Regions from separate parts of the Brenneria izadpanahii genome, predicted to be linked through region 2. Evidence: predicted binding sites of a transcription regulator. Region 2 holds the regulator's gene; the other holds the start of a gene.

Region 1 (4,406 bases), 180 kb from region 2:
ATGTTTAATGCCCATTCCCTCTTTTAACAAACGATATTGCGCTTCCACCATATCGTTATAATCATATTGAGGGAATTTCATTCGTAATCCATCGGATGGTTTGGATGATTTTCCAGACCCAATACTTTCGGGCATAATAATAAAGTATTTACTGCTATCCAGCGCCTGGCCGGGACCAAATAACTCTCCGCCGAAACCGTTCGCTAATAACGCTTTAATCGGTTGATTGGTTCCATGCAGTAATAAAACGGCGGGTTTGTTGCGATCGCCGATGGTGTAATAGTGAATGCGGAGATTCTTAAGTTTCTCTCCATTATTGAACGTGAACTCGGGAACAATCCAGTCGGCCTCCTGGGGAGACGGGAAATTAGCCTCTGCGTGCGTTAAGAGTGATACCATTAACAGAAATACACCCATCAGCCCTGATACTATACGGTTATCCATAAAAACAACTCTTTGGCAATCATGGAATATGAGAACACTGATGTTAATGTTTTTTAGGAAAAATCCCAATAACGTAAGCACGCTAATAATGAAAAAACTATTATTATCCGGTATTTTTATTTATGACAAAATTTTATACAGCCAGTTTGTAATAGCATGAGATCTCTGACATTCATACCTCGTTCTTTTGTCCGAACATCCGCGCCGACAGCCTGACATATAACGCCCCATTTTATGCAACGCCGCGCAGCCGGCTCACAATCGTCCCGCGTCAGTTTACCAGCGCATCGCCAATATCCGCGATGGTTAACCTGCCCCCAACAACAGTAATCGGCCATTGCATCAATTTGGGATTAAATGGTATTACAATCCGCCAATAGCGATTCGATTCTCAATACCGTAAAACAAGAGCGAAGACCATGAAAACCGCCATTCCCGCCAACTATTTTATTCGTCCTATTACGGCACCAGACAATGCCGCTATTGCCGGCGTTATCCGCCGCGTTTCCGCAGAGTTCAATTTAACGGCGGATAAAGGCTACACCGTATCCGATCCCAATCTGGACAGTCTGTTTGAGCTGTACAATCAGCCGGATAGCGCCTATTGGGTACTTGAATATCAGGGGGAAGTCGTAGGCGGCGGCGGCATCGCGCCGCTGGTGGGCGGCGATGAAGATGTGTGTGAACTACAAAAAATGTATTTTTTACCCGTGCTGCGCGGCAAAGGCTTAGCCAGACAGCTAGCCTTACAGGCGCTGGACTTTGCCCGCCAGCGCGGCTTTCGCCGTTGCTATCTGGAAACCACCAGTCATTTAACCAGCGCCATCCGTTTGTACCAGTCATTAGGGTTTGAACACATCCCCTACGCCATGGGCAATACCCGTCACACCGATTGTGAAGTGACCATGCTGAAAATGTTGTAGCCCGCATCCCTTTTCACTAAAAAGCGGAGTAAAAGGCAGGCGGCGAAGCAGGCCGTGAGGTTATCGCCGTCACGGCCAAGGAGGCGGGAACTTAATAATTAATGACGTTTTCCGTCGTCATCTTCGTCATAAAAGTCTTCGTCGCTTCCTTCTTCGTCCGCTTCGCCATCGGGATCTTCAAAGTAGGTGCCCCAACCGTCGTAATTCACGCCATAGCGTTCAGCCAGCGTCACCATCTGTTCGACCTGGGCGTCGATCAATTCGGCGTTCAGCGCCACCTCGCTGATGGCGTCGCAGCACATCAGTAAAATGCCGTCTTCCACCTCAAGCTCTTCCGCATCCGTCACTTCATAGCCCAGTTTGAATGCCTCTACCGCAACTTTTTCCAGCACCTCAAACTTCTCGGCCGAGAAATGGTGCTCAATGGTATAGAGCGCATCCGGATCGCTGCCATCATCCAGCAATTCTTCGATGATCAGCCGTGTCTCTTCACGTTGTTCTTCCAGCAATTCGCGGTTTGCCATGCCTCATTCCTCATTAACCGACGTAATATTTCATCATTCTCCCACAGCCCTGCGACCGTCTCCACCATAAAGTTTGCCTCCGGCACTTGAAATTGAATAATTACACATATAAAGTGAATTTTAATTCAAACATCGAGGATGAGCAGCGTGGAGATATGCGTTATGAAATCATTTTATAAGCGCCATTTTTTAAGATTAATGGATTTTACGCCGGTAGAAATCGCCAATCTTTTGGCCCTATCAGCGAAACTGAAAGCCGATAAAAAAAGCGGAAAAGAGATCCGCCATCTGCAAGGTAAGAACATCGCACTCATCTTCGAAAAAGATTCGACCCGGACTCGCTGCTCTTTCGAAGTTGCTGCATACGACCAAGGGGCGCAGGTGACCTACCTGGCGCCGAGCGGAAGCCAAATCGGCCACAAAGAATCCATCAAGGATACGGCGCGCGTTTTGGGAAGAATGTACGACGGCATTCAGTACCGCGGCTACGGTCAGCAGATTGTTGAAACGCTGGCGCAGTATTCCGGCGTCCCGGTCTGGAACGGCCTGACGGATGAGTTTCATCCGACGCAGCTGCTGGCGGATTTGCTGACGATGCAGGAGCATTCACCGGCTAAGCCGCTGTCAGACATAAAGATGGCCTACGTGGGCGACGCGCGTAACAATATGGGCAACACCATGCTGGAAGCTGCCGCCTTGACCGGTCTGGATTTACGTCTGGTCGCGCCCAAAGCCTGCTGGCCGGAAGCAGGACTGGTGGCGGAATGCCAGGCCGCAGCCAAACAAACGGGCGGCGGCATCACCCTGACGGAAGATATTGCTGAAGGCGTAGCCGGCGTCGACTACATCTATACCGACGTATGGGTCTCCATGGGCGAACCCAAAGAGGCCTGGCAGGAACGTATCGCCCTGCTGAAACCTTATCAGGTGAACATGGCGATGATCGCCGCTACCGGTAATCCTCAGGTGAAATTCCTGCATTGCCTGCCGGCGTTTCATGATGACCAAACCACGCTCGGCAAACAGATGGCGGAACAGTATGGGCTGCATGGCGGAATGGAAGTCACGGATGAAGTGTTTGAATCCGCGCACAGCATCGTGTTCGATCAGGCGGAAAACCGGATGCACACCATCAAAGCGGTGATGGTGGCGACGCTAAGTCAGGATTAATCAGGCCGTTGATGCCATCTTCCAGTCATTCCCGCGCCGGCGGGAATGACGAACGGAGTCGGCGGAGATGAAAACGGATTACCGCACCAATGCCGCGTCAATCTTCACCACGGCTTTGCGCACGTGGGCCGGTTCGCCGACCGCGCACAGCGGCTTGTGAACATCTCCGGGGAAAAAGACCACAAAATCGCCTTCCTGCATTACCAGCTGCTTTTCCTGCTCGCCTGAAGGTAAAAAGGCGATATCTTTATCCGCCAGCCAGTCAACGTCGGGGGCGCCCGCCGGAAGATTGCTGAACGTCATCCCTTCCACGCCCGACAGCACAATCTGAATATCCAGGTATTTTGCGTGATACTCGGCGCGGCGCTTTTCCAGCGCTTCGGTGCTATCGTTGGAAATCAGTACGAACGCGTTATTGCCATCAATATCATACTTACCCAGCGGCGTATCCGCCGTTATGTTCTGCTTAACGTATTCAATCGCTTCACGCAGTTTCGCGGGCAGATAAGGAACCAGCTCAAGATGATGGATATTGCCAGTGATCATGATTACCCCTGATTAAAATGAAATGCTGTTTTAACTGACTTTATACGCTTCAATCCGCAGGCTCGCCAGCCTGTTATTCTGAAAAGATGACTTACGTCGTCCCTTATATTTTGCAATCAATCGCTAGCCTCTCCTGCCGCAAGTGATATTCATCCCGCAATCGATTGCCATGCGTAAAAAACCAAGTTTTCCGCTTGAATTAGCGTCATCGGCGCGTATAATTTCCGACAATTTGCCGGGAGGAGTCATGCGCTGCTGCATAAAAAAATCCGCTGTTTATGGTTACCAACCACAACTGCCGTCCGGCAGCCGGCAGGCGTTTTCCTTTCCGTTGCTTGTTCTATCGTTGATAAAAAAGCCCCTCGTTGAGGGGCTTTTTTTTGTGGCCAGCCATCCCTGGCGGCCCCCCTTCAGGCCGTCGCTATGCGGCGTCAAAAACTTCTCCTGGAAGTTTTTTGCCTGTCATTTGTTGCGAATATCTGTATATCTGGCGTCTAACCGTTGGGAGAAAATATAAAAATGGTCAATCCGCTTTATCAAAAACATGTCATTTCAATTAACGACCTCAGCCGAGAGGATCTGGAACTGGCATTGCAGGTTGCCGCCAGTCTGAAAGCGAATCCCCAACCCGAGTTGTTGAAACACAAAGTCATCGCCAGCTGTTTCTTCGAAGCCTCAACGCGCACGCGCCTGTCTTTTGAAACGGCGATGCATCGCCTGGGCGCCTCCGTCGTTGGCTTCGCCGACAGCAGCAATACCTCGCTGGGCAAAAAAGGCGAAACGCTGGCCGATACCATCT
Region 2 (4,406 bases):
ATCTTCTCATCCGCAGACGTAATTCCCAGCTGGCTTAGCGTGGTCGACACGCCAACTCTCAGAATATGAGCGATCAGTTTATCTCTTTCCGTTTCAGAGAGTTGATCATAAATCTGCATCCAGATAGTCAGCGTGGCGGGCTGTTTCCCTGAATATGACGGAGAGTCGCTTTCAAGTAATAACAATTTTTTTACCGTGTCGGGAAGACTATGAATCGAATACTCGACGCCTCTCCCCTGAATCCCCCGACGACGGCGCTTCTCCCAACCATCTTCACGAGCGCGCTTATTTAATCCCTGCCTTGATTTAGGAAGTCCGCCGACGCCAACCAGTTCATTGGTAGCAAACCACTCTTTTTTCATAGCTTTTCATCCTGATAGTGCCATTCCTAACAAAAACGAGGTTAATTGGAATTTTTTTGAGAAATTTATAGGAAATTGATGCTATATTATTTCCTAATAATCATGTCATGTTAGCTTGGCATATAACTAACATCCGTTATTTATACCACTAATGAACAGTCGTCTTATAGCAATAAGGGAAGGATTATGACTTTAAGGAAACATGACTGGCATCCCGCTGATATCATTGCCGCTTTGCGCAAAAAAGGCACAACGCTGGCTGCGGTATCCCGCGCTGCCGGGTTAAGCTCATCAACGCTGGCTAATGCGCTTTCACGTCCGTGGCCTAAAGGGGAGTGGTTGATAGCCGATGCACTGGGCGTTCATCCATCAGAGATCTGGCCAAGCCGCTACTACGATCCGGAAACCAACGAGCTTATTGACAGAAAAAAGCTTATCCGCCCCAATGAAAAGAAGAGCCGGAGATAAAATCTCCGGCTCTGAATTCGTGATGGTAAAAACAGGAGCGTTTATTGGCCCTTAACGAAAGACTCGCCTAATTCGATATCCTGATTAAGCGTATCCAGCATATTTTTAAGCGCTTCTTGTTCAAACGCACTTAAAACGCCGATGTCTTTACGTTCAACGATGCCATTTTTACCCAACAGCACCGGCTGCGCAAAGAAACGGGCATATTGGCCATCGCTTTCGACATAAGAACATTCAACAACGCCGTCGTCACCCAGCAACGCGCGCGTTAATGACAGGCAGAACCGCGCCGCAGCCTGTCCCATTGACAGAGTTGCCGACCCGCCGCCAGCTTTTGCTTCCACGACTTCCGTACCCGCATTCTGGATACGTTTGGTCAAATCGGCGACTTCCTGGTCGCTGAAGCCGATCCCCGGCACCTGCGACAGCAGCGGGAGGATCGTCACGCCGGAGTGCCCGCCGATAACCGGTACGTTGATATCTTCCGGCAGTTTGCCTTTGAGTTCGGCGACGAAGGTATTGGAACGGATAATATCCAGCGTGGTCACGCCGAATAGCTTATTTTTATCGTATACGCCGGCCTTTTTAAGTACCTCGGCCGCAATGGCGACAGTCGTATTGACTGGATTGGTGATAATACCGATACAGGCCTGCGGGCTGGTATTGGCGATTTGCTCGACCAGATTACGGACGATACCCGCATTAACATTGAACAGATCTGAACGATCCATTCCCGGCTTACGGGCTACTCCGGCGGATATCAACACAATATCCGCCCCTACCAGCGCTGGAGTTGCATCAGGACCACAGTAACCTTTGGTTTTTACTGCGGTAGGAATATGGCTCAGATCGACAGCCACCCCCGGCGTCACCGGCGCGATGTCATAAAGAGATAATTCTGAACCTGAAGGAAGCTGGGTTTTGAGGAGGAGAGCAAGGGCCTGACCAATGCCGCCTGCCGCACCAAGAACTGCAACTTTCATCCTAAACTCCTTATAATCGTAAAGTACAAAAATGCCGCGAATTCATTTAATAGAAGAATTAACACAAGAAGAAAAAGTAAAACGTATTCACTTACCGTTAGTGGATACTACTTAAAGACCGGGCGTACCCTATGTCCATAATAATAAATCATAAACGGCTATTAATTAGAAAGGTAAGTAAAGTTAGTGGGCTTCGAGTTAATAACGTAGCACTCATTTATTGCCCATGAATAGGAGGGCTACGACACAGTAATCATCAATATATGAATAACATCATTCTGATAACATTTGATTCACTTTTATGTGACGTGTGACGCATTTTTCAGACTCGGGTGACCCACAAACTTTTTTAATCGTTTTTTCAAATGGCCACAAGTCGCGGCTGGCGATAATATACGCACCGCAGTTGCATAAAAATTCATTAATCTGCATAATCACGGAGTAAACAACTCTGATAAATCCGGTGCAGAATGCGTAATTCAACAAAACAAGAAGACTTAGTTAAAGCGTTCAAAGCGCTGCTGAAAGAAGAGAAATTCAGCTCTCAAAGCGAGATTGTTCAAGCCTTGCAAGACGACGGATTTGAAAACATCAATCAGTCCAAAGTCTCGCGCATGTTGACCAAGTTTGGCGCCGTACGTACGCGCAACGCAAAAATGGAAATGGTCTACTGCCTGCCGGCGGAGCTGGGAGTGCCCACCACCACCAGCCCGCTAAAAAACCTGGTGCGCGATGTCGATTTCAATGACGCCGTCGTGGTTATCCACACCAGTCCAGGCGCGGCCCAGCTAATTGCCCGTCTGCTCGACTCGCTGGGCAAGTCGGAAGGCATACTGGGCACCATTGCCGGCGATGACACCATCTTCACCACTCCCGCCAGAGGATTCAGCGTCAAACAACTCTATGAAGTCATTCTGGTGCTGTTTGAACAAGAGCTCTAACGGAAACAAAACCCGCATTATCCCGATGCGGGTTGATTAACGGCTCAGATGGCAGGTAATTCAGCCAACGGCCAGCGCGGGCGCACCGTTACGCCCAGATCCTGCGTTTCCCCCTGCTGTTGCAGGCGGATCGCCCCCGCATAGGCGATCATCGCGCCGTTGTCCGTACAAAACTCGGGGCGGGCATAAAATACCGAGCCCCCCCGGTTTGCCATCATCTCGCCCAGACGTTGACGCAGCGTACGGTTAGCGCTTACTCCCCCCGCCATCACCAGCCTTTTGAAGCCGGTTTCATCCAGCGCGCGGCGACATTTAATCGCCAGCGTATCCACGACGGCGTCTTCGAAAGCGCGCGCAATATCCGCCCGCGTCTGTTCATCGTCGCCATTGCTGCGGATCGTATTGGCGGCAAACGTTTTCAGGCCGGAGAAACTGAAATCCAGCCCGGGACGATCGGTCATGGGGCGCGGGAAAGTAAAGCGCGCGGCGTTCCCGGTCTGAGCCATTTTTGACAGCATCGGTCCGCCGGGGTAATCCAATCCCAGTAATTTTGCCGTTTTATCAAACGCTTCGCCCGCCGCATCATCAATGGACTCCCCAAGCAACCGATACTCGCCGATGCCGGTTACGCTGATTAGCTGCGTATGCCCGCCGGAAACCAGCAATGCGACAAAAGGAAATTCGGGGGGATTGTCTTCCAGCATGGGCGCTAATAGATGCCCCTCCATGTGATGCACCGCGACGGCGGGAACATTCCAGGCAAACGCCAATGCCCGGCCGACGGTGGCCCCGACCAATAACGCGCCCACCAGACCCGGACCGGATGTATAGGCGACGCCGTCAATGTCGCCGGCCTTTAAATTCGCTTCGCGCAGCGCAGCCTGGATCAACGGTACGGTTTTACGAACGTGATCGCGGGAAGCCAGTTCAGGAACGACACCGCCGTAATCGGCATGGAGTTTTATCTGACTGTACAACTGATTGGCGACCAAACCGGCCTGAGTGTCATAAATGGCAATTCCGGTTTCATCGCAGGATGTTTCGATACCCAATACGCGCATTGCTGTTCCTACTTTAATTACGGTACAAGCCGGGGTTGAATGCAGCTTGCTTCATGCGGCGGATAGTCTACCATAAGCCCCCCGGTTTCCGCGCTGGCGGAGGTTGGGTGTTTTATGATCGTCCAGCCCTTTACAAGGGGCCCCTGTTTGCAGTAGAATTCCGCACCATTTTGAAAAGGCTGGCACAAGGCCAGCGGCAAACCGAATTTATTGAGGTGAGAGGCACATGCCGGTAATTAAAGTACGTGAAAACGAGCCGTTCGACGTAGCTCTGCGTCGCTTCAAGCGTTCCTGCGAAAAAGCGGGTGTTCTGGCTGAAGTTCGTCGTCGTGAGTTTTATGAAAAACCGACTACCGAACGTAAGCGCGCTAAAGCGTCTGCAGTAAAACGTCACGCTAAGAAATTGGCTCGAGAAAACGCACGCCGCACTCGTCTGTATTAATTTTAGGAGGTTTTCCTCCACCGCGTGATTAATCCGCAGACTTAGTAGTTGCATACGAAGGCCGTGCTTTCCGAAAGGAATGCGCGGCTTGCTGTCGTTTATAAGCTGTCGTTCATAAGTTAAGAAACAGGGGCTTATGGCTGGACGAA

The links. Region 2 encodes ArgR, which controls arginine synthesis, uptake and breakdown. Its sites were predicted from a motif close to ANTGAATAAAAATACANT; they were not measured.
Region 1: the regulator ArgR is predicted to act here: its motif matches at 2,004-2,021, upstream of argF (ornithine carbamoyltransferase).

The regions. Positions count from the first base shown of each region.
Region 1 is NZ_CP050854.1:4,754,847-4,759,252, forward strand. It holds gene HC231_RS21255 (alpha/beta fold hydrolase) at 1-444, opposite strand, end outside; gene HC231_RS21260 (GNAT family N-acetyltransferase) at 864-1,367, shown strand; gene rraB (ribonuclease E inhibitor RraB) at 1,466-1,891, opposite strand; gene argF (ornithine carbamoyltransferase) at 2,054-3,061, shown strand; gene HC231_RS21275 (NanQ anomerase/TabA/YiaL family protein) at 3,140-3,607, opposite strand; gene HC231_RS21280 (hypothetical protein) at 3,777-4,124, shown strand; gene pyrB (aspartate carbamoyltransferase) at 4,127-4,406, shown strand, end outside.
Region 2 is NZ_CP050854.1:4,571,530-4,575,935, forward strand. It holds gene HC231_RS20370 (DNA-binding protein) at 1-362, opposite strand, end outside; gene HC231_RS20375 (helix-turn-helix domain-containing protein) at 549-830, shown strand; gene mdh (malate dehydrogenase) at 872-1,813, opposite strand; gene argR (transcriptional regulator ArgR) at 2,284-2,754, shown strand; gene tsaD (tRNA (adenosine(37)-N6)-threonylcarbamoyltransferase complex transferase subunit TsaD) at 2,799-3,815, opposite strand; gene rpsU (30S ribosomal protein S21) at 4,042-4,257, shown strand; gene dnaG (DNA primase) at 4,394-4,406, shown strand, end outside.